Urbifossiella limnaea: one gene and its partner. Each later gene encodes a partner of the first gene's protein in a complex. Links are inferred from orthologs where the notes say so. Each region holds a gene or a part of one and is shown in the gene's direction. Other genes may lie near its edges.

Region 1 (11,758 bases):
ACTGGGCCGTCAACAAGCCCGTCGGCTACCTCTGCACCAACGACGACCCCGACGGCCGCCCGCGCGCCGTCGAGTTGCTGCCGCACGTCGAGCAGCGCGTGTATACGGTCGGCCGGCTCGACGAGGCCAGCGAAGGCCTCCTGCTGATGACCAACGACGGCGAGCTGGCGCACGCGCTGACGCACCCGCGGTTCAGCATCCCCAAGACGTACCTCGTGCTCGTCGCCGGCAAGCCCGGACCTGACGACCTGCAGAAGCTGCTCGACGGCGTGTGGCTGTCCGACGGCAAGGTGCGGGCGTCGGACGTGCGGCGGCTCAAGCCGCAGGGCGACAGCACGTGGCTGCGCATCGTGCTGACGGAAGGGAAGAACCGCGAGATCCGGCGGATGCTGGCGGAGCAGGGGCACAAGGTGCTGAAGCTCCGCCGCGTGGCGATCGGCCCGGTGAAGCTGGACAAGCTGGCGAAGGGGAAGGCGCGGCGGGTGAGCGAGCCCGAGCTGGTCGAGCTGCGGCGGTGGGTGGCGCTGGCGTCGGAGCGCATCGCCAAGCTGAAGGAGAAGGCGGCCAAGGCGATCCCGGACGGGATGAAGCTGACGCCCCGGCCCAAGCCCACCGGCCCGCGCCCCGGCGCCGCGTTCAAGCCCGCCGGCCCGCGGCCGGGTGCCGCGTTCAAGCCCGCCGGTCCCAGGCCGGGCGGCGCGTTCCGACCCGCCGCGCCGAAGCCCGGCGCCGCGCCCCAGCCCGCCGGGCCGCGGCCGGGCGGCGCGTTCAAGCCGGCCGGCCCCAAGCCCAGCGCCGCGGGGAAGCCCGTGGCCGCGAAGCCGGGCGCCGCGTTCAAGCCCGCCGGCCCGCGGCCCGGCCCGGCCCGGTCGCCGGCCCGCCCCAAGGGCTGGCGTCCGCTGCCGAAGTCGCGCTGACCGCTCCTTCCTCCGCCGCACCCGCCATGTTCCAGCGCACCGCCCGCGTTCTCGAACACGTCCGCCTCGCCGAGCGGACGTACCGCGTCCGCCTGCACTGCCCCGACGTGGCGGCGGCGGTGCGGCCGGGGCAGTTCGTCATGCTGCGGCTGCCGGGCACGTCCGACCCGCTGCTCGGCCGCCCGTTCGCGCTCTACGACCTGTCGCCGGACAGCGCCGCGCTCGACGTGGTGTACCTCGTCGTCGGCAAGATGACGGGCCGGCTGGTGGACGTGCAGGCGGGCGAGGCGCTGGAGGTGTGGGGGCCGCTGGGGAAGCCGTTCCCGGAAGTCGGCAGCGTGGACGAGGTGCGGCTCGTCGCCGGCGGCATCGGGCAGACGCCGTTCCTGGCGTACGCGCGGGAACTGCTCGGCGCGCGCGGCTACAGCGGTGACGCCCCACGCCGGCGGGCGCGGCGGGTGACGCTGTACTACGGCGTCCGCACCGCGGCGCTGGCGGCGGGCGTGGACGACTTCCGCGCCGCGGGCGTGACCGTGAAGCTCGCCAGCGACGACGGCTCGCTCGGCACGAAGGGGTTCGTGACCCAGTTGCTCGCCGCCGAAGGCCCGGGCGGGCCGGTGGTGGGTTGCGGCCCCGAGCCGATGCTGCACGCGCTGGCGAAGTTGACGGCCGGGTGGGGCGTGTCGTGTCACGTGTCGCTGGAAACGCCGATGGCGTGCGGCGTGGGGGCGTGCTTCAGCTGCGTGACGAAGGTGAAGACGGCCGACGGGTGGGACTACAAGCGGGTGTGCGTGGACGGCCCCGTCTTCGACGCCGCGGCGCTGGCGTGGGAGTAAAGCGACACGCGTGAATGCAACCGAGCGGGGTCGCGTCAGCGCCCCGTGCGACCGCGGAGCATGCTAGCTCCGCGGTCGCACGGGGCGCTGACGCGACCCCGCTCATGGCGTTGATATTTAACCCCGCGTCGCCCGCAGCCGTGCGAGGTGCGGCCGCGGTGCCGACACCACGTCGCTGCGCCAGCCCTCGGCGCCCACGACGCGGAGGAACGGGAGCAGGGGGCGGCCTTCCCTGGCCGCATGCGCATCCTGCGCGCCCCTGTGGCTCCGTTGCGACTGCCGCGCCGCCTCGAACCGCACCTGGTTCCACAACCCCGCCACCGACGCGCACGCCGGCCGCAGGAACCGCGCCTTCAGGACCACCCGCTGCGCCGCGGCCGAGCGCCCCGCTTCGAGCAGGCCGCTCACCACCAGCCGCAGCACCGTCAGATCACCCGCCGCCAGAGCGGCCGCGGCTTCCAGCTCGCGGGCGCCGGCGTTCACCAGGTTCGCCCGCACCAGCGCCCGGCCGAAGGCGGCACGGTAGTTGGCGTTCGTCGGCTCCAGTTCGCTCGCCCGGCGGAACCGCACCGCGGCCCGGCGGTCGTCGCCGGCCGGGTCGCGCTCGGACGCCAGGCCGGCCAGGTAGAACGTCGCGGCGCAGCCGGGCTCCAGCCCGAGCGCGGCACGCAGGTGCCGCCGGGCCGCGCCGAAACGGTCGAAGTCGATCAGGAGTTCCGCCGCCAATCGGTGCGCCTCGGCGGCGGCCGCCGGAGCCACGTCCGACCCTGCGAGCAGCTGCCGCAGGCGGGTCAGCGCTTCCGGGCGGCGGCCGCGGCGGATCAGTTCCCGCGCGGCCGTCAACCCGCCGTGAACCAGGCTGAGCGTCCTGCTCATGCGCGGCCTCCGTGCCATCCGCCCCGCGGCGGGTCGTGTTGAGAGATCGAAACTATACCGAGACGTGCTGCGGCGCCAAGAGAGAAGTTGAATGCCGTTCGCGCCGAAATTCCGCGGAAAATCCGGCACAATCTGCGCAACACGCGGCGCCAACCACTTGCGCCTCAAGCCCCGCCGCGACCGCCGCCGATAACCCCGTGGGGAATCATTCCGGCCTCACGCCTCGCGCGAAAAAGGTGGCGACGTGGATTGGTCGCACTTCGGGTTGGCCCGCCGCCCGTTCCGTCCCGCGGCCGACCCGCTCGCCTATTTCCCCGCGCCCACCCACGAGGCCGCCGCGGCCGACCTCGACGCCGCGCTGTCGCGCCGCGAGCCGTTCGTGCTGCTCGACGGCCTCCCCGGTACCGGCAAGACGCTCGTCGCGCGGCGCTGGCTGAGCCGCCTCCCGACGGCGGTGCCGCGTGCGGTGCTGCCGACCGTTCACGCCGCCCGCCCCGCCGACCTGCTGCAGGCCATCCTCTTCGACCTGAACCAGCCGTACCAGGGGCTGAACGAGCAGGAACTCCGCCTCGCCGTCACGGCGCACATTCTCGCCGCGGCCGAGGGCGGCCTGCCCACCGTGCTGCTCGTCGACGAGGCGCAGCACCTCACGGCCGAGGCGCTCGAAGAACTGCGGCTCCTGGCGAACCTCGACACGCCGGCCGGCGCCGCGGCGGTGGCCGTGCTCGTGGCGCAGCCGGTGTTGCGCGAGATGCTGGCGAAGCCGGCGCACGCGGCGCTGGCGCAGCGGGTGGCGGCGCGGCCGCACCTCGAACCGTTGACCGCGGAGCAGTCCGTGAAGTACCTGCGGCATCAGATCGAAGCGGCGGGCGGGCGTCCGCTCGAAGTGTTCGACCTGGAGGCGCTCGACCTACTGGCCCGCGCCTGCGGCGGCATGCCGCGGGTCCTGAACCAGGCGGCGGCCGTCGCCGGCGAGCTGGCCGCGGCCGTCGGCAGCGACACGGTGGACACCGAGGCGGCGGTCGAGGCGCTGGGGCGGTTGAGCATTCCCGTGCCGGAGGAACAACCGGCGGAACCGGCGCCGGCGGCGCGGCCGGCGGGGAAAACCTTACGGGCGCGGCCGGCGGCCGGTGATGCGGGGCCGGCGCGCGGGACGAAGCAAAAGGCGGCACGGAAGCGGTCGGCCTGACGGCAGGGGGAGCCGGGGTCGGACCGGGCCGCACGGGGGCAGGGAATGAGCCGGATGTTCAGCGCGTGGAACGGCCCGACGACGGGAGGCGGCGGCGGGGCGCCGTCCGTCCCGTGGGCGGCGCCCCGCCCCGCGCCCGCCGACGACTTCATCCCCGCGACCGACGACGCGCCGTTCGTCGAGGTCGGCGCCCCGGGCGGGGCGGTCTTCTCGCCCGGCCCCGCGGTCGTCAAGTTCCCGCCGCTGCCGGCCACGGCGAAGGCCGAACCCGCGGCCGACGCACGGCCGTTCCCGCGCCTCGCGACGGACACGCCGCGCTACCTCTCGGTCAGCTTCCACGACCTGTCGGGCCGCGTGCGGGCGCCGGAGCCGAGCGAGGGGCCGGACGCGGCGCTCGTGGCCTTCCACCACCCGGACCACCCCGTCAGCGGCGAGTACCGCGTGCTCCGCGACGAGGTGAAGGCGCAGTTCGCTGACCACGCCCCGCGGGTGCTGTTCTTCACCGCCGCGGCCGGCGAGTCGGGCACCACCACGGTGGCGCTCAACCTCGCCGTCACGCTGGCGCGCGAGACGCCCGGCCGCGTGTTGATCGCCGACGCCAACATCACACGCCCGGGCGTGGCGCGCATGATGGGGCTGAAGGCCGCGCCGGGGCTGGTCGAGGTGCTGGGGCACACGGTGCCGCTGGCGTGGGCGGCGCAAGCGACGGCCGTGCCGAACCTGCAGGTGCTGGCCGCGGGCGGGAACCCGGCCGCGCCGCCGCCCGGCATCGCCGACGACTTGCCGAAGCTGACCGAGCAGTTGCGGCAGTGGTACGACTGGGTGCTGATCGACGCCGGCGTGTGGGGCGTGCTGCCGGACCGCGACGCGGCCTGCCCGGCGGCCGACGCCGTGTACCTGGTGGCCCGCGAGGCGGCCGTGGACCGGACCGAGTTCGCCGGCCTGCGCGGCTGGGTGAAGGAACTCGGCGGGCTGCTGCGGGGCTACGTCACGACGCGGGGGTAAGAGAGTCTTCGGGAGTGGAGGAGTAACGCCAGGTTCTAACTCCTCCACTCCCACCGACTCCCGAAGACTCCTCACTCCTTCCCCGAAAGCTCCTTCACCAGCGTCGCCACCATCTCCGGCTTCTTCTGCGCCAGCAGGTGGTCGATGCGGCTCTGCGGCACGCCGAGCTTCTGCATACACCCCGCGGCCGCCTCCCACGCCTTCGCCAGCTTCTTGCCGGTGGCCAGGTACAGGTCGCCGACCAACTCGGCGAGGCGCTGCAGCGAGATCTGGTCGATGTTCTCGTAGTACCGCTTGATGATCTTCTGCTGGTTCGCCGTGTAGTCCTGCATGCCCATCGCGTCCGGCCCTCGGTGTGGTCCCTTCAGCAAACGGCATCGGCCCCCCGGCGCCAACCCCAGTTGCCCCGCTCGCGGCACCTGTTTTCGCCTTCGTAACAACCCCGCTTCTCTCACCCCCCTCTCACCCCCGCGGCCCGGAAGAACTGGTAAACTGGGCGTAGATTAAAAACTGCTGGCGACGGCAGTTCTCCGTTGCTTACCCCGGCGGCGGACGGTAAACACCCGCGACACGTTCGTGACGACTTGTAGGCGGCCGGCCGCGCACCGTGGGGGAACGGGGCGCGCCGCGGCTGCGGCCCTTCGGCCGCCGCCGACCCGCCCGCAGTCGGATGGGGGAAGTCCATGAGCCAGATCGACGGCACCCGGTACGCCCCGGTTTGGAAGCGCCGCCGGTGGGTGCCGACCGCCATGTGGGCCGCCGCCGGCCTCGGCATGGCCACCACCTACGCCGCGGCCCAGTCGCCGCAGATCGCCCCGCCCGTCGTCGTCGCCGAGTTCCAGCGCGCGTCGGCCCAGCAGCCGGCCCCCGCCCCCACCCCGGTCCCCGACAAGGCGCCGGACAAGGCCGACCCGAAGGCCGCCGCCCCGGCCCCGAAGGCCGAGGAGCCGCGGACGGTCACCGTCAGCTGGGACAACGCCCCCTGGCAGACCGTGCTCGACTGGTACGGCAAGGAGACCGGGCTCATCCTGGTCACCACCGTGCGGCCCACCGGCTCGGTCACCATCCTGCCGCCGGGGCCCGCGCGGAAGTTCACCCTCGCCGAGGTCACCGACCTCCTGAACGAGGCGATGATCCCGCAGAAGTTCATGATCATCCGCCGGCAGGCGTCGTTCTACATCCAGCCGGCCGACGAGAAGATCGACCCCACCCTGCTCCAGCGCATCGAGCACACCGAGCTGTCCAAGCGCGGCAAGACCGAGATCGTGCTGTGCAACGTCGGCCCGTTCAAGGCCATCTCCGCGTCGGAGGTGATGCCCGAAGTGGACAAGATGCTCACGCCCTTCGGCCGGGCCGTGCTGCTGACCAACGCCAACGCCATCCAGGTGATGGACACGGCCGGGAACATCAGCCGCATCTCGAAGACGCTCGAGGACTACGAGAAGGGCGGCGGCCAGGCCGAGAGCATCACCCACGTGTGCAAGTGGCGCCGCGCCCCCGAGATGGCCGCGGTGCTGCAGCAGCTCCTCAAGGACGACCAGACCCGCATCGAGGGGACCGGCGCCGCCGCACCGGCGTTCCCGACCGACCCCCGCTTCGGGTTCCCGGGCGGCAACCCGTACTTCCCGGGCCAGGGCGGCGGCGACCCGCGCGGCAACGACCCGCGCCGCGACCCGCGCAACACCACCTACCCGTCGGCCGGGTCGCGCACCAAGACGGTGCAGATCGTCGTGGACAACCGCCGCAACGCCGTCCTCATCACGGCGCCGCCCGAGAAGATCACGCTGGCGCAGGAGATCATCACCAACTTCGACAAGAAGACCAGCCCGGACCAGAAGGAGATCGTGCCGGCGGCGCCGGAACTGCGGACGCACGCCGTCGCGCCGGGCACGGCCGACGCCATCGCCAAGATCATCCAGGAGAAGAACCCGGCCATCCGCGTGCAGTCGATCCCGACCAGTAACCAGATCATGGTCTACGGCACGCCCGAGGAGCACGCCGAGGTGCTGGCCCAGCTCCGCGGCAGCGACCCGGTCGCGGGCAACAACGGGGCGCTGGTCACCAAGCTCATCGCGCTGCAGAACCTCGACCCGACCACGACGGCCACCACGCTCGGCAAGCTGTTCCCGTCCGGCATCGCCGGCGGTGGCCCCGTGCTCGAGCCGCAGACCGGCCTCAACCCCGGCATCCTCTTCCGCGGCACGCAGACGCAGCTGGACGACGCCGAGCGCGCCATCCGCGCGCTCGACCCCAACGCCATCCCCGGCGGCCCGAACGTGCCGGCCGGCTCGCGGCTGACGCTGCAGTTCGACAACGGCAACGCAGGCATCCTGGCCGAGGCGATTTCCAACGCCATGCGGGGGATGAACAAGAACCCGGTCATCATCAACAACCTGCTGTCGGGGCCGAACGGGCCGGCCAACTTCCAGCCGCGGCCGGCGCGCCCGCTCACCGACCCGATCCCGTCCGGGCCGATCCCCGGCACCAACCCGATGGGGCCGCCCGCCCCGCTGACGATGCCGCCGCCGGCCCCGCTGCCGAACGGCGGGACCCGCAAGTCGCAGCTGCCGTCCGGGCCGTACGACCCGCGCTACGTCCTGGCCCAGATCGTCGACCCGGCCAAGCAGGAGCTGAAGCCGGTCAACATCACCGTCGTCGGCAACCGCCTCGTCATCGAGAGCGGCGACCCGGAGGCGCTGGCGCTGGTGGGCGAGCTGGTCCGGCTGTACACGAGCCAGGCCAAGCCCGACGAGAACCTGTTCGAGGTGATTCGCCTGAAGTTCGTCGGCGCGGCCGAGGCGTCGAAGGTGGTCACCGAGGTGTTCAACGGCCCGCAGCAGCAGGGCGGCCAGGGCGGCCAGGGCGGTGGCGGCCGCGGCGGCGGCGGGCCGGGCGGCCTCATCGGCGGGCTCCTCGGCGGCGGCGGCGGCGGCGGGCTTCTGGGCGGCCTCCTCGGCGGCGGCGCCGCGGGCACGCCGTCCAAGGACCGCGTCCGCGTCGTGGCCGAGACGAGCAGCAACTCGCTGATCGTGGTCAAGGCCACGCAGCTCGACCTGCTCACCATCCGCCGGCTCCTCGCCAACGTCATCGACAGCGGCGAGACCGACTCGGAGGCCATCCAGCGGACGAACGTCATCACGCTGAAGAACACCGAGGCCGCCGACATGGTCCTGGTGGTCCGCGACGTGTTCAAGACGGCGATCGCGCCGAGCGGCGGCGGCGGCGGCGGCGTCAACCCGCTGTTCCCGTTCGTCCCGCAGGGCGGCGGCGGTCAGGGCAACCAGCAGCGGCCGCCGGCCATGTCCGTCGGCGTGGACGAGCGCACCAACAGCCTCGTCGTTCTGGCCAGCGAGACGCTGTTCCGCGAGGTGAAGGCGCTCGTGGACCAGCTCGACAGCGCCACGCCCACGAACGGCGCCGAGGTGGTGCGGGTGGTGCCGATCCAGGGGATCGACCCGGCGCTGTTGCAGCAACTGGTTGACGCGGTGCAGGGCCGCGACAGCGCCAACAGCCGCGTCACTGGCAACCAGGGTCGCACCGGTCAGGGCCAGGGTGCCGGCGGCATGGGCGGCGGCGGATTCCCCGGCCTCGGCGGCGGGTTCCCCGGCCTCGGCGGCGGCGGCGGGTTCCCCGGCCTCGGCGGCGGCGGAGCCCGGCCGGGCGGCGGCGGCTTCCAGGGCGGCGGCGGCGGAGGGAGACCCGGCGGGGGAGCCGCGGGGGGACGAGGAGGCCGACAGGCCCGCTTCGGCGGGGAGGGCCCCGTAAATTTTGACTACCGGGGCAAGGACGCCCCCCCGGCGATGAGCCGGACGATCTACGACCCCGAGACCGACCCGGACCCGTGGTACTTCACGACCGGGGCGGTGATGAACGAACCCGTCCCGCTGCCCGGCGCGCGCCGCCGGCTGGCACCGAACATCGTCCAGGTCAGTCACCAGCTGCCGGCCGTGCAGCAGCCGCCGGCGCTGCCCCCGACGATGCAGCCGCCCACGCCGCTGCCGGCGGGGCCGGGCGTGCCGCTCCCCGGTGAGGGCGTCGGCGTGGCCGCGCCGCGCGGCCCCGTCACCGCCACGCCGATCAACGACCTCGGCGTGCTCGTCCTCACCGCCCGCGACCAGCGGGACATGGAGCTCATCCTCCGGCTGCTCGAGACGATCCGCGTCGGGCAGGGCAACCGCCTGGAGCCCGAGTTGCGGATGGTGTCGCTCAAGCACGCCGACTCCAACATCATCGCCGGCACGCTGAACACCGTGTTCTCGAAGGTGCAGGTGGGGCCGGGCGGGAACATCGTGCCGAGCTCGGCCCGGCAGACGACACCGGGCAACGCCCTGAGCGCCCTCACCGGTGCGCCGAGCGCCACGCAGAACGTCTACGTCATCGCCATGCCGCGGACGAACAGCCTCCTCATCGCCGGGCCGAAGGGCCGGTTCGAGGACATCATCAAAGAGGTGGACCGGCTCGACGTGCCCAACGGGCTCGACGTGCGGCCGAAGAGCATCTTCCTGAAGAACGCCAGCGCCCAGATCGTGGCCCAGCAGATCCAGTGGCTGTACAGCCAGCGGTTCCCGAACGAGGGGCCGCCGAGCAGCCAGGTCCGCATCTCGTTCGACCTGGCCAGCAACAGCGTCCTGGTGCAGGCCGCGCCGAGCGACATGGCCGACATCGAGGCGCTGCTGCTGCAGCTCGACTCGGCCACGTCGATCGCCAAGAACCGGGTGAAGGTGTACCGCCTCCGCAACGGCCTGGCCGACGAGGTGGCCGGCATCCTCATCCAGGCCATCACCGCCAACACGGTGAACCCCAACCTCCAGGCGTCGCAGCGCTGGTACCAGCAGAGCGTCACCGGGGCCGGGAACATCGGGGCCATCGGCAACCTGGCCACGATCGCCCAGGGCGGTCAGGGCGGCCTCCAGGGGCTCCAGGGGCAGGGCCAGCAGGGGGCGTTCCAGGGGCTCCAGGGGCTGACCCAGCAGCCCGGCGGCGGCGCAGGCATCGGCCAGAACGTGCCGGGCCTCAACGCCACCGTCCCGCAAGTCGGGCAGACGTCCGGCGGCGGCCTGTCCACCCGCAGTAACACGCTCCAGTTCGTCGGCGCCGACGGCAAGCCGGTGGAGAGCGGCTTCCTGGCGGACGTCCACATCATCCCGGCGGCGCGGATCAACGGCATCGTCGTCACCGCCCCGGACAAGACGATCGAGCTGATCGACGCCCTGATGACCTCGCTCGACACGGTCGCCGCCGCGTCGTCGAACATCAAGGTGTTCACGCTCACGAAGGCCGACGCGGTACTGACCGGCATCACCCTCCAGCAGCTGTTCAGCGGCACCAACCGCACCGGGCTGACGCCCGGCGGGCAGGGCGGCGCCCAGGGCCAGCAGCAGGGGGGGCTGAACCAGGGCACCACGGCGGCCCGGCCGCTGCTGACGCTCGGCGCCGACCCCGGCCCGGGGGCGAGCCTGATCGACCTCCGCATCTCGGTCGACGACCGGACGAACAGCCTGATCGTGGCCGGCAGCCAGAACGACCTGGACACGATCGGCGCGGTCATCATGCGGCTGGAGGCGACGGACGCCCCGCAGCGGATGATGGACGTGTACAAGCTGCGCAACCAGGCCGCCGCGGACGTGGCGCAGAACCTCCAGACGTTCATGACCAACTCGGTCGCCAACGTCATCACGCCGGCCGGGTTCAACACGTCGTACCAGCAGCTGCTGCGGAACGTGGTGATCGTGGCCGAGCCGGTCAGCAACACGGTGCTGATCTCGGCCAGCCCGCAGTACTTCGGCGAGCTGAAGCGGATGATCGAGCGGCTCGACGCCGCCCCCCCGCAGGTCGTCATCCAGGTGACGATCGCCGACATCCAGCTGTCGAACAACGAGGAGTTCGGGGCCGAGGTGGGGCTGCAGACGCCGATCATCTTCGGCCGCGGCACGACCGGGAACGGGCCGGGCACGCCGGGGTTCAACTTCAACACCACGCCGGTGTCGGCGCTGCCGAACAGCAACCTGTTCAACCAGGGCGTCGTCGGCTTCCAGGGGCTCGGGAACCTGGGCGTCGGCCGGGTCGGGGCCGGCGGCGTGAGCGGGTTCGTGTTCAGCGCGCAGAGCCAGTCGTTCAACCTGCTGCTGCGGGCGCTCAAGACGCAGGGCCGGGCCGAGATCACCAGCCGGCCGCAGGTGCAGGTGACGGACAACCAGACCGGGTACGTGCAGGTCGGCCAGAACTTCCCGATCCCGGGCGACATCTCGCAGAACGCCACCGGCACCGTCCAGGGGGTGACGTACACCGCGACCGGCGTGACCCTGCGGGTGACGCCGCGGGTGAACCCGGACGGCAAGGTGCTGATGCGCGTCGAGCCGCAGATCGCCAGCCCGGCGGCGAACCCGGTCGCGGTCGGCACCGCGGGCACGGCGTTCCCGATCAACGTGCAGACGGTGCAGACGACGATCCTGGCCGGCGACGGGGAGACGGTGGTGATCGGCGGGCTGATCACGAACCAGGACACGCGGGCGCAGAACGGCGTCCCGTTCCTGCAGGACATCCCGTACGTCGGGTCGCTGTTCCGGTACCGGACGCACAACGTGCAGCGGCGCGAGATCCTGATCATCATGACGCCGCACATCGTCCGCAACGAGGCCGACCAGGCCCGCATCCTGGCGGAGGAGGCGCGGCGGATGGAGTGGTGCGTGCCGGACATCGCCCGGTACCACGGGCACGGCCTGGAGGTGATCGGGCCGGCGATGAAGGGGGCGACGCCGCAGGCGATCCCCGGCTTCCCGAACCCGAACGGGCCGATCCCCGGCGGGTTCCAGTTCGGCCCGACGCCGCCGTGGATGCCGGCGGACAACTGGCTGCCGCCGGCCAACTCGGCCCCGGCGCCGGCCACGCCCGGTGCGATCCCCCTCCCCGGCCCGACGCCGTTCTCGTCGGCCGTG
Region 2 (11,829 bases), 5.6 Mb from region 1 along the record:
TCCTCGTACTCGGCGTCCGTCTCGCCCGGGAAGCCGACGATGAACGTCGTCCGCAGCGCCAGGTCCGGCAGGTTCTTGCGCAGCCGCCCCAGCAGCGCCTCGGTGGCGGCGCGGTCCACGCGGCGGACCATGCGCCGCAGCACGCGGTCGTTGATGTGTTGCAGCGGCATGTCGAGGTACGGGATCACCTTGTCCGTCGTCGCCAGCGCCTCCACGACCTCGTCGGTGAAGTGCTCGGGGTAGGCGTACAGCACGCGGACCCACTCGATGCCGTCCACCTTCCCCAACTCGCGGATCAGGTCGGCGAGGCGGGTGCGGCCGTACAGGTCCATGCCGTAGTACGTCGTGTCCTGGGCCACGACGATGAGCTCGCGGACGCCGTCGGCGGCGAGCTCGCGGGCCTCCTTCAGCACTTCTTCGATCGGCTTGGTGGCGTGCTTGCCGCGCATCTTCGGGATGGCGCAGTAGGTGCAGAGGCGGTCGCACCCCTCGCTGATCTTCAGGTACGCGAAGTGCCGCGGCGTGATCCGCAGGCGCGCCGTGTCCTCCAGCGCCCGCACCGGCGCGGGCGGGAACAGGTCGAGCGCCGACAGGTCGGCGTCGCCGCCGCGGCGGCGGGCCTGCACCGCGTCCACGACGGTGGCAATCTCCTCGCGGCCGAACACGCCGAGAATTTGATCTACGCCCGGCACCTGCTCCAGCAGCACCTCGCGCTGCCGCTCGGCCATGCACCCGGCGACGACGACGGCGCCGAGCTTGCCGGCGTCCTTCAGCGCCAACATCTCGCGGATGACGCCGAGCGACTCCTGCCGCGCCGACTCGATGAACCCGCACGTGTTCACGACGACGACATCGGCGCCGCTGGCGTCGGGGCGGAGGGCGTAGCCCTCGGTGGCGAGCTTGCCGAGCATCCGCTCGGAGTCGACGGTGTTCTTGGGGCAGCCCAACGAGACGAACGCGAAGGTGCCTTTCCCCGAGCCGGGGGCATCAGCCCCCGGAGTGCGAAGCGGCGCGGACAGCGGCAGGCTCTTGACGGACATGCGGTGGGGGGGTCGGGGGGTGCGGAGGACGAACCGCCATTCTACGCCGCGGGGCGCGATAAACTACGGGTTTGCTCCGCCGCGAGCGGCGAAGCCCGGAGCCGCCCCGTGACCCTGGTTCCGCTCGGCGACGCGGCCGTGCTCGCCACCCTGCCCGACGAGGCCGCCGCGGTGCGGTTCGCCGCCGCCGTCCGCGCCGCTGCCCCGGACTGGCTGCACGACGTGGTGCCGGCATACGCCACCGTCGGCGTCTTCTTCGACGCGGACGTGATCGGAACACCCGCGGTCACGGTGTGGCTCGCGGACCGGGAGCGGGCGGCTCCTGTCTCCTGTCTCCTGTCTCCTGTCTCCCGGTCGCACACCATCCCGGTCTGCTACGAGATGGCCCCGGACCTGCCGCGCGTCTGCGAGCACACCGGCCTCCGCGCCGACGACGTGATCCGCCTCCACGCCGGCGGCGCGTACACCGTCTACGCGGTCGGGTTCGTGCCGGGCTTCCCGTACCTCGGCTACCTGCCGCCGGAGCTGTGCGGGGTGCCGCGGCTGGCGTCGCCGCGGCTGCGCGTGGAAGCGGGCAGCGTCGGCCTGACGGGCCGGCAGACGGGGCTGTACCCGCTGCCGCGGCCGGGCGGGTGGAACCTGATCGGCCGGACGCCGCTGGTCGTGGTGGACGTGGCCGACGGGTTCTTCCCGCTCCGCGTCGGCGACGCGGTGCGGTTCGAGCGGATCGACGAAAAACGCTTCGGCGAGCTGGGGGGGGAACGGTTACCTGGCGAGCGGCCGGCGTGAGCCGGCTGTTCCCACGCGCATCAGATGCGCGTGGGAACAGCCGGCTCACGCCGGCCGCTCGCCCTAGTAGTCCCGCCCCGCGAACCGCCAGCAGCCGAGCCCGAGTACGACGGCGATGAACCCGACCGACACGCCGAGGATCTCGGCCCACGACGCCCGCGGCGGCTTGTCGAGCTTCTGCGCCTTCAGCTGGTTCGGCGTCAGCACGCCCTCGGCGATCACCCGGCCGAGCCGCTCGTCCAGCTGGTACGTCCGCGGCGTCACGTAGTGGACCGCCTTCACGAACGGCCACGACCCCGGCCCGAAGACGAACCACACCCGCCCGTCCGGGTCCGGCGGGCCGGCCCGCGGGTTCAGCGGCGCGGCCTCCGCCTCCTTCAGCGCCGCCTGCCGGTCCTCGACCGCGGTGTTCAGCTTGCCGACGCCCCACATCAGCCCCCACGCCACGGCCGTCACCAGGATGGCCACGATCGTACTCCGGGTCAGCACCGCGGCCAGCGTGCTGACGGCGTACAGGACGGCGAAGAAGAACGTCAGCAGCGGGATGACCATGAGGAAGTTCGGCGACCACAGCCCGGACCGCAGCCCGATCACCAGCCACACGCCGAGCACCGTGTACGCCGTCAGCAGGAAGATGAACATCAGCCCGCCGAGGTACTTGTACACCAGCAGCCGGGTCCGCCCGATCGGCTTCGACACGATCAGGTCGAGGCTCCCCTTGGCGAGCATGGTGGGGATGAACCCGGCCGTGATGACCACCGACACCAGCAGCAGGACCCAGGCGCCGATGCCGTTGACGAGGTAGTCCTCGGTCAGGTACACGCCGTCCCGCAGCGACGGGGTGATGCCCGGCGGGTCAAAGGCGAACAGGACCGTCACCTGGTGCGGCCACGCCAGCTCGTCGTCCACCTTGCTGCCGCGCACGACCACGTGGTACCGCGCCTCCGGCGGCGGCGGCGGGCCGTCGTCCTTCTTCTTGTCGGCCTTCCCCTCGGCCTCCTCGTCCGGCCCCTTCCCCTTCTCCTTCTCCTTCGGCTCCAGCTCCGGCGGCCCGCCGGTCACCTCGACCGTCTCGTACTGGCCGGCCAGGTCGTCGCGGAACTGCGAGCGGATCCGCTCCCGGCCGAGCGGGATGCCCTGCCGCTGGAGCTTGCGGAGGTCGGCCCCCTCCTTGTTCACCTTCACCACGTAGTCGAACGTGTAGTCGGCCCGCCACGGCTGAGGCGCGTTGGTGCTGGTGAAGTTCTCGACGCCGAACTCGGGCCGGCCGAGTTCCTCGAACGCCTGCGGGTTGTGGCTCATCGCCCAGCGCATGATCTTGAACTCGGCGTCGAGCCGGTCCTGCAGCGTGATCGGGCGGTAGCCGATGCTCGCCACCAGGACGATCAACAGCGTGGCCAGCACCAGCATGATCTGGAGCATCCAGCCGTTGCGGGCCTCGCGGTAGCTGTCCTTCAGGAACGCCAGGAATTGCACGGTCAGCTCCTCCGCCGGGGGCCGCCGACCGGGCGGACGCCCTTGCCGGGGCGGCCGTCCGTCCCGGGCTCGGCCGCGTCCACGATCGACACGAACAGGTCTTCCAGGCTCTGCTTCTTCTCCACCAGGTGCCGCAGCCGCAGCCCCTTCTCGGACAGCAGCGCCAGCACCGGGTCGATGCCCTTCCCCTCGGGGAGCTCGACCTCGTACCGCCCGGCCGCCGGCGTCACCTTGTAGCCGAGGCGGATCACGTCGTCGGCCGGGAACTGCTGCCCGTCGGCGACGCCGATCACGAACAGCCCGACCTGCTTGGTCAGGTCGGCGACCGTGCCCTCGCGGACGAGTTCGCCGCGCTGCAGGATGGCGACGCGGTCGCAGATGAGTTCCACCTCGCCGAGCAGGTGGGAGTTGAGGAAGATCGTCTTGCCGTCCTCCTTGAGCCGCTGCATCAGGTCGCGGATCTCGCGGCGGCCGACGGGGTCCACGCCGTCGGTCGGCTCGTCGAGGAAGATGACCTGCGGGTCGTGGAACATGGCCTGGGCGATGCCGAGCCGCTGCTTCATGCCCTTGGAATACGTGCGAATCTTCGAGTGCATGCGGCCGGCGATGCCGACCTGCTCGAGCATCTCGGGGATCTTCTTGCGGCGGTCGTCGGCGCTGACGCCGTACAGCTGGCCGTAGAAGTCCATGAGCGAGTAGCCGCTGTGGTACACCGGGAAGGCGTGGTCTTCGGGCAGGTAGCCGACGCGCCGGCGGGTGGCGGCGTCGCCGGCGGCGTGGTCGAGCAGGGTGGCGTCGCCGGCGGTCTTCTGGACGATGCCGAGGAGGATTTTGATGAGTGTGGTCTTGCCGGCGCCGTTCTGGCCGAGGAGACCGTACACCTGGCCGGGCTCGACTCGCAGCGACACGCCCTTGAGGGCTTCGATCTTGCCGTAGGTCTTGCGCAGCTCCCGCGTCTCGATCACCGCCACAGCGGCCTCCGGGGGTCGGGATGGGGAACGTAACGGAGAGGGATTCGCGGTCCCAGCGAACATATTGGCGCGCGACGGGGGCGGCGAGGCTCGGGGCTTCGCCGCTCGCGGCGTGGCGGGGGTACGCCGCGCTACGCCGCGAGCGGCGGAAGAATACAACACCCCCATGCCCGACCTCACCGTCGCCCTCAACCGCCTCCGCCTGCGCAACCCCGTGCTGGTCGCGTCCGGCACGTTCGGGTACGCCCGCGAGATGGCCCCCTACGTGGACTTCGCCAAGCTCGGCGGCGTCGTCCCCAAAACGGTCACCGCCGCGCCCCGCGCCGGCAATCCGCCGCCGCGCACCGTCGAGACCGCCAGCGGGATGCTCAACGCCATCGGCCTCGACAACGACGGCCTCGACCACTTCCTCGACCACCACCTGCCGTACCTCCGCACCCTCCCCACGGCCGTGATCGGCAACGTCGCCGGCAAGACGGAGGACGAGTTCGTCGAGATGGCGGCGAAGGTTCACGCCCGCGGCACCGGGCTGGCGGCGCTGGAGCTGAACCTCAGCTGCCCGAACGTGTCCGGCGGCACCGACTTCGCCGTGGACGCCGAACTGACACGTCGCATCGTCCGCCGCTGCCGCGACGCCTGCCCCGACCTGCCGCTGCTGGCCAAGTTGACGCCGAACGTCACCGACATCACCGTGATTGCGAAGGCGGCCGCGGACGGCGGCGCCGACGCCGTCACGGCGGTGAACACGTTCGTGGGGATGGCCGTGGACTGGCGGCGGCGCAAGCCGATCCTGGCGAACGTGACCGGCGGCCTGAGCGGCCCGGCGATCAAGCCGCTGGCGCTGCGGGCGGTGTGGCGGATCGCCAAGCTGGGGGCGATCCCCGTGGTCGCGGTCGGCGGCATCGCCACCGTGGACGACGTGATGGAATTCCTGGTGGCCGGGGCGAGTGCGGTGCAGGTGGGCACGGCGAACTTCTACGACCCGTCGGCCAGCGCCCGCGTCGCCGACGCGCTGCCGGCGGCGCTGGCGGAGGCGGGCGCCGGCCGCGTCGCGGACGTGGTCGGCACCCTGCGGGCGTGACCTACTTCCGCTTGAACTCCTCGGTCTTGTTGTCGTCGCCGAGGAGGTGGAGTTCCGTCGCCGTCAGCTTCTTGATTTCCGCCGACTGCTCGAACGACGCGTCGCCGAACTTCAGCTTCACCGTCAGCTTGGTCTTGGCCACCGCGTACGTCCCGGTGCCGACCTCGTCCTTCTCGCCCTTCACCTTCACGGTGAACTTGCCGTCCTTGGCGAACTCGATGGTGCTCCCCAGCGGCAGGTCGCCGGCCTTGGTCACCTCCCACACGCCGACGATCTTCGTCGGTTCGTCCTGGGCGCGGGTGCGGGCCGTCCCGCCGAGCACCAGCACCACCGCCAGCCCCACCCCGAACGCGGACAGCCGCATCATCTGAGTCCCTCCAGTTGGTCGGGCCGACCCGCCGGCCCCCAGGTCGGGTGATGTTACGCCAGGGTCCGCGAAGCCGCAAGCGAGGCGCTTTTCCCGCGCCCCCGGTTGACATCCGCGGCCGCGGCGGGTACAGTTTGCTGAGACGCAATCTCAACAAGGTTCGCGTTCCCGCCACGACCGGGTTTGGAACCCGCCGATGACGCTCCCGCAGCTGGACGACCGCCTCTGCCCCGACCCGTGCGCCGGCCCCTGCGGCGGGTGCGAGGACCGTATCGTCTGCCGCTGCCTCAAGGTTACCGAGGGGCGGATCGTCGAGGCCGTCACGACGCTGGGCTTGCGCACCGTCAAGGACGTGCGCAACGCCACCGGCGCGGGCGACGGCTGCACCTGCTGTCACAAGCAGATTCGTGCCCTCATCGAAGTCCACGTCACGATCGACGCCCCGCTCGCCGCTGCCGGGTAGTCCCCCCAACCTGCGCCCCTTCCGCGGTCGATCTTGCATTCCGACTGTGGTTTCGGAATAGTGCGGGTCGCCCGAATCGTTTCCCGCGATGATTCGCGCCCCGGAGACTCGCTACACCGGCAGGGACGCCGATGGGGCTGTCGCGCCAGCTCGTGGTCATCGCCGACGACTTCGGTATCGGCCCGGACACCGACCGGGGCATCCTCGAACTCGCCGCGGCCGGGCTCGTGACGGGCACGACGCTGCTGGTGAACTCGCCGCACGCCCCGGCCGCCGTAACGGCCTGGAACCGCGCCGGCCGCCCGCTCGACCTCGGCTGGCACCCGAACCTCACCCTCGATCAGCCGATCCTGCCCGCCGCGCGGGTGCCGTCGCTGGTGCGGTCGGACGGCACGTTCTGGCCGCTCGGGGCGTTCATGCGGCGGTCGCTGCTCGGGCGGATGAACCCGGCCGAGGTGGCCGCCGAGCTGGCGGCGCAGCACCGGCGGTTCGTGGAGTTGGCCGGCGCCCCGCCGCGGCTCGTGAACTCGCACCAGCACGCGTCGCTGTTCCGGCCGATGTTGCGGGTGCTGTTCGACTTCCTGGCGGCCCGGCCGGAGCGGCCGTTCGTGCGGCGGGTGCGCGAGCCGTGGCGGCTGCTCGCCCGGGTGCCGGGGGCGCGGGTGAAGCGCGTCGTGCTGAACGCCCTGGGCCGGCGGCAGGCGCGCGACCTGGACCGCGCCGGCTTCCCCGGCTGCGACTGGCTCGCCGGCGTCACCGACCCGCCGTTCGTGACCGACGCGCGGTTCCACGCCCGCTGGCTGGAGCACACCCCGGGGCGGGCGGTCGAGCTGATGTGCCACCCGGGCTACCACGACCTCACGCTCGTCGGCCGCGACGCGGTCGCCGACGACGAGTACGTGCACCGGCGGGTGAGCGAGCTGGTACTCTTCCGCCGGCCGGAGTTGCCGGACCTGATCCGTGCCGCGGGGTTCGCACTGACGCGGCCGAGCGAGCTGTGCGCGACCCGACCGGCGAGCCGGGCGGCCTGAGCCGCCGGCCGACACGACCGACCCCGAAGGCCGTCTCCATGCCCGCGCGCCCGCGCCTCAGCGTCGTCTGCCCGGCCTACGAGGAGGAGGACGTCCTCCCCAGGTTCCACGCCGCGCTCGTGCCGGCCGTCGAGCCGCTGGCCGCCGACTACGACCTCGAACTCCTCTACGTGGACGACGGCTCCCGCGACCGCACGCTGGACGTCATCCGCGACCTCGCCGCCGCCGACCCGCGCGTCCGCTACGTGTCGCTGAGCCGCAACTTCGGCCACCAGGCCGCCCTCACCGCCGGCCTCGACCACGCCACCGGCGACGCCGTCGTCTCGCTCGACTCCGACCTGCAACACCCGCCGGCGCTCATCCCGGTGCTGGTGGCGAAGTGGCGCGACGGGTTCGACGTGGTGCTCACCATCCGCGGCGACGACCGCCGGCTGGGGTGGTTCAAGCGGCTGTCGTCGCGGGCCTTCTACCAGGTTCTGGGCCGGATGAGCAGCGTGGAGGTGCGGCCGGCGGCGGCCGACTTCCGGCTGCTGTCGCGGCGGGCGGTGGACGAGCTCGGCCGGCTGCGCGAGGCCCACCGGTACGTGCGCGGCATGGTGCAGTGGCTGGGCTTTCGCGTGGCCGAGGTGCCGTTCGAGCCGGCGGCGCGGCAGGGCGGCGTGTCGAAGTACACGCTGCGGCGGATGCTGCGGTTCGCCACCGACGGCCTACTGTCGTTCTCGCCCGCCCCGGCTCGACTCGCGGCCGGCGCCGGCGTGGCGATTACGGCGGCGAGTTGGCTGCTGTGCGTGTGCGCGGTGGCGCTGCTGGTGCCGCTGTCGGAGCCGGTGGCGCGGGTGGGGCTGGTGCTGCTGACGGCGCTGCACCTGTTGGCGGCGTGCGGGCTGGGCGTGGCGGCGGTGCTCGGTGAGTACGCGGCGCGGGTGTACGACCAGGCGAAGGGCCGCCCCGTGTACGTGGTGAAGGAGGCGACCGCCGGCGCAGGCCACGGCGTGGCGCGGGTACGGCGGGCGGCGCAAACCAAATCGCTTCGCGCTGTGGGAACGTAACCGTTCACGCCCTGTCGAGTCGGGCGTGATCGGGCCGGGCGACTCCGGCCATCCTCCGGCATTGCCCGGCCGCCTCGACCCCCGCCGACCTGTGGGACGCCATCCCACCCGACCTCCGGCCGGCCATCGCCGACGCGTACACGGCCGTCGGCCGGGAACTGGGCGCGACGGTCGTGCCGGCCGGCCTGGCAGTCGTTCCTCCGCGAGCACGAGCGGCCCGTCCTGCACGACCGGGACCAGAGTCACCCCACGCCGGCCGGGTCGTACCTGGCCCCGTGTGCCTTCCTCGCGGTGCTCGTGGGGGAGAACCCCGTGGGGGTCGGCAGTGACGTCGCGGGCCTGGACGAGTCGGAGCGGACCGCGCGGCAAGAGGCCGCGTGGCAGGTGTGCCGCCCCGCGGCGTGACGGCACGCGGGCGGCGAGCGTGTTGCATCCCCTCCCGTTCCCGATTACCTACCACCCGTCACCCCCGCCCTGCCCCTCCCTCCCGCCGGGCCCGCCTGCAAATGCTCGACCCCACCCGCTCGTCCAGAACCCGTTTCCATCCCTTCCACGATCTCGGGTCCGTCGCCCGGCACCACGGCCTGGTCGGTCGGAGGGTCGCGGGTGTGGGCGGGAGGCCGGCGGACGTCAACCCTGGCGCCGGCGGTCGAACTCCTCGGCCCGCTTCCGGACGCCGTCGGCGTTCCGCTTCTGCCGGGCCGACACGTCACCGCCCGCGCTGGCCGGGACTCTCCGCCGGTCGTACGCCGCGGACCGCGGCGTGTGACAGGTACGTCGAGAAGTTGGAAACACGCCCGACCCGACCGCCCCGGTAGAGGTCCACACGCCCCTGGGCCGTGACCCGAACCCGTCCGCCTCCTATCTCCATCCAACTGGAGACCCGACACGCACCGGACGGGGCACGGGATGAGCGCATTGACGGCACCGACCGCGGGACGGGGCGGCGCGGGCTGGCGGTTCGAGAACACCTACGCGCGGCTCCCGGACGCCCTCTTTACTCCGGCCGAACCGGCCGTGGTACGGGAGCCGCGCGTCTCGGTCCTGAACCACCCACTGGCGACCGACCTCGGCCTCGACCTCCGGGCGCTGGACCCGGCGGCCGCCGCGGCCGTGTTCGCGGGGCAGTGCCTCCCGGAGGGGAGCCGGCCGATCGCGCAGGCCTACGCCGGGCACCAGTACGGCGGGTTCACCACCCTCGGGGACGGCCGGGCCGTCCTGCTGGGCGAGCACCGCACGCCCGACGGCCGGCTCGTCGACGTTCAGCTCAAGGGGTCGGGGCGAACGCCGTACTCCCGCGGCGGGGACGGCCGGGCGGTGCTCGGGCCGATGCTCCGCGAGTACGTCGTCAGCGAGGCGATGGCCGCCCTCGGCATCCCGACGACCCGGAGCCTGGCCGTCGTCACCACCGGGGAGTCCGTCTACCGCGGGGCGGCCAGGAAGGGGTCGATCCTCACCCGGGTGGCCGCCAGCCACATCCGGGTGGGCACGTTCGAGTACGCGGCCCGCCGGGGCGAGGGCGTGCTGCGGGCGCTGGCCGACTACGCAATCGCGCGGCACGATCCCGGGCTGGTCGAAGCCCCCGACAAGTACCTGGCGTTTCTCCGCGCGGTCGCGGACCGCCAGGCGTCGCTCGTCGCCCGGTGGCAACTCGTCGGGTTCGTCCACGGGGTGATGAACACGGACAACGTGGCCGTCTCGGGCGAGACGATCGACTACGGGCCGTGCGCCTTCATGAACGCCTACGACCCGGCCACGGTGTTCAGCTCGATCGACCACGGCGGCCGGTACGCCTACGGCAACCAGCCGCACGTCGCCCAGTGGAATCTCGCCCGGTTCGCCGAGACGCTCCTGCCGCTGATCGCCGCCGACCCGGCGGAGGCGGTCGCGGCCGCCACGGGCGTGCTCGACGAGTTCCCGGCCCGGTTCGGGGGGTACTGGCTCGCCGGGATGCGGCAGAAGCTCGGGCTGCGGGGGGAGGAGGACGGCGACGCGGACCTGATCGGCCGGTTGCTCGCGTGGATGCGGACCACCCGGGCGGACTTCACCAACACGTTCCGCGACCTGTCGTCGGGCGTGCCGCCGGCCGGCGACCGGTATCAGGCCGCCGAGTTCCGGGCGTGGGCCGCCGAGTGGCACGAGCGACTCACGCGGGACGGGCAGCCTGAGGCTGCGGCCTACGAGCGGATGCGGGCGGTCAACCCGGCGGTCGTCCCGCGGAACCACCGGGTCGAGGAAGCGCTGGCCGCCGCTGAGGAGCGCGACGACCTGTCCGCGCTCCGGCGGTTGCTGGACGCGCTGGCGGCGCCGTACGCGGACCGGCCCGAGCTGGCGGAGTACCGAGACCCGCCCGCCGACGAAAGCGGCTACCGGACGTTCTGCGGTACGTAATCCCTGCCCCCACCCACGTGGTGGGCCGGGGTCGGCCGTACCGGGCGGATTCGCCAACGCGATCCCGGCACGCCCGGCGGCGACATCGACCGGCTTACGCCGCCCGCCACCCGGCCGAAACCGGCACCGGGTCGTGGGCCGTCATCGGGATCGGCTCGCCGACCGGGGTGGGGGCGGGCTCCGGTCGCGGCGCCACGCGCCCGCCCGCCCGCCCGTCGCACCACGCCACGACCGCGTCCAGCCCGGCGATCACCCCGCCCATTCCTTCCGCACGATCGTCGCGGTCGGCCGGGGCGACACCGAGCCGGGCCGCGATGCGGTCGGCCAGTCGGTACGCCTTCTCGGCCACCTGCGCCGGGGCGTCGGCCTGGGGGCCGGCCTGCCGGCACACCGCCCGGACGACCCGGCACCACCCAGCCACCCGCTCCGGCGTGCTGAGGTTGAGTTCGGGCAGGTCGACCGCCCGGTGGCGGGCCGAGTACCCGGCGAGGGCGGCCCGGTACGCCTCGTACCGCCGCTGCCGCTCCCGCAGCCCGGGGCCGTGGGCGTCCCCCGCCGCGGCGTCGTGCCGGTGGTTCTCCCAGCCGGCCTGGAGGTCCAGCACCCGGGCGAGGGCGGCGGCTTGCTCCGGGGATAGTTCGGCGGCGGCGTGCGGGGTCAGCGGGGCCACGGCAGTCCTGCCTTGAGAGGAGTGGGGCGGGTGACGGTGTGGTATCGGCCGGGCCGGTCGGGAGGGTTGACGGCGGCAGGCGGGAACGGCGGGCCGCGACGCCCGGCAGGCGGCACATCCGGCCCCGCGGGTCGAACCGGGCGTGCCGGCCGGGCGGCTCGTGCGGCCGGTCACGCCGGCGGCTCGTCGGCGGCCGGCCCGAGGAGCGACAGGATTCCCGCCCGGCCCAGGGCCCGGAGGGTCGCGGTGTTCCGCCCGGGGATCGCGGCCAGCGCGTCCGCGTCGCCCGCCACCTCGGTGATGCTCTCCTCCCGGAGGAGGTGGAGCATCGGGTGCGGGGACCGGTTGGTGTAGTTCTCGGGGGCGTCGGGGGCCGCGCCGGCGAACTGAAAGCCCGGGTGGAACCCGACCACCTGAACGACCCCGGCCAGCCCGAGGCGGCGGACCAGCCGGTCGGCCTCGTGCAGGAAGTCGTTGAAGTCCGCGAAGGCCGGGAACGCG

What was found.
Region 2: the proteins of ETAA1_RS27635 (region 1) and ETAA1_RS04740 are in contact, whole or in part, in a crystal structure (PDB 5UE9), measured with the Lactococcus lactis proteins. The link is inferred for Urbifossiella limnaea from one-to-one orthologs. Residues at the interface, in WP_023189152.1 of Lactococcus lactis: Leu4, Gln5, Ala47, Ser48, Met49, Leu50, Leu51, Arg52, Arg53, Met95, Leu98, Arg223, Met224, Ala225, Cys226, Ile228, Gly229, Ala230, Cys231, Tyr232, Ala233, Val235, Glu236, His237, Asn243, His244, Ala245, Lys247, Glu250; in WP_025017116.1 of Lactococcus lactis: Gly25, Phe27, Phe29, Glu32, Tyr33, Lys35, Tyr36, Lys48, Phe56, Thr60, Pro61, Arg62, Val63, Ala64, Glu65, Thr66, Ala67, Ser68, Gly69, Met70, Ile74, Gln77, Pro223, Glu251, Phe274, Ala275, Pro277, Phe278.

The regions. Positions count from the first base shown.
Region 1 is NZ_CP036273.1:6,800,817-6,812,574, forward strand. The notes cover bases 1-2,848. They hold ETAA1_RS27635 (dihydroorotate dehydrogenase electron transfer subunit), read left to right. Parts: upstream 1-943; coding sequence 944-1,753; downstream 1,754-2,848. Other genes in these bases: ETAA1_RS27630 (pseudouridine synthase), read left to right, coding at 1-917; ETAA1_RS27640 (hypothetical protein), read right to left, coding at 1,871-2,629. Also shown: ETAA1_RS27645 (ExeA family protein), read left to right, coding at 2,874-3,818; ETAA1_RS27650 (tyrosine-protein kinase family protein), read left to right, coding at 3,864-4,823; ETAA1_RS27655 (hypothetical protein), read right to left, coding at 4,895-5,155; ETAA1_RS32465 (secretin N-terminal domain-containing protein), read left to right, coding at 5,507-11,758.
Region 2 is NZ_CP036273.1:1,169,172-1,181,000, reverse strand. What follows is about bases 3,481-6,399. They hold ETAA1_RS04740 (dihydroorotate dehydrogenase), read left to right. Parts: upstream 3,481-4,442; coding sequence 4,443-5,357; downstream 5,358-6,399. Other genes in these bases: ETAA1_RS04725 (carbohydrate deacetylase), read left to right, coding at 6,319-6,399; ETAA1_RS04730 ((2Fe-2S)-binding protein), read left to right, coding at 5,921-6,187; ETAA1_RS04735 (lipocalin family protein), read right to left, coding at 5,359-5,724; ETAA1_RS04745 (ABC transporter ATP-binding protein), read right to left, coding at 3,481-4,276. In the rest of the region: 30S ribosomal protein S12 methylthiotransferase RimO, read right to left, coding at 1-1,040; ETAA1_RS04755 (5-oxoprolinase subunit B family protein), read left to right, coding at 1,149-1,829; ETAA1_RS04750 (ABC transporter permease), read right to left, coding at 1,893-3,305; more of ETAA1_RS04745, read right to left, coding at 3,308-3,480; more of ETAA1_RS04725, read left to right, coding at 6,400-7,218; ETAA1_RS04720 (glycosyltransferase family 2 protein), read left to right, coding at 7,257-8,267; ETAA1_RS04715 (protein adenylyltransferase SelO), read left to right, coding at 9,177-10,658; ETAA1_RS04710 (hypothetical protein), read right to left, coding at 10,753-11,328; ETAA1_RS04705 (DUF1415 domain-containing protein), read right to left, coding at 11,499-11,829.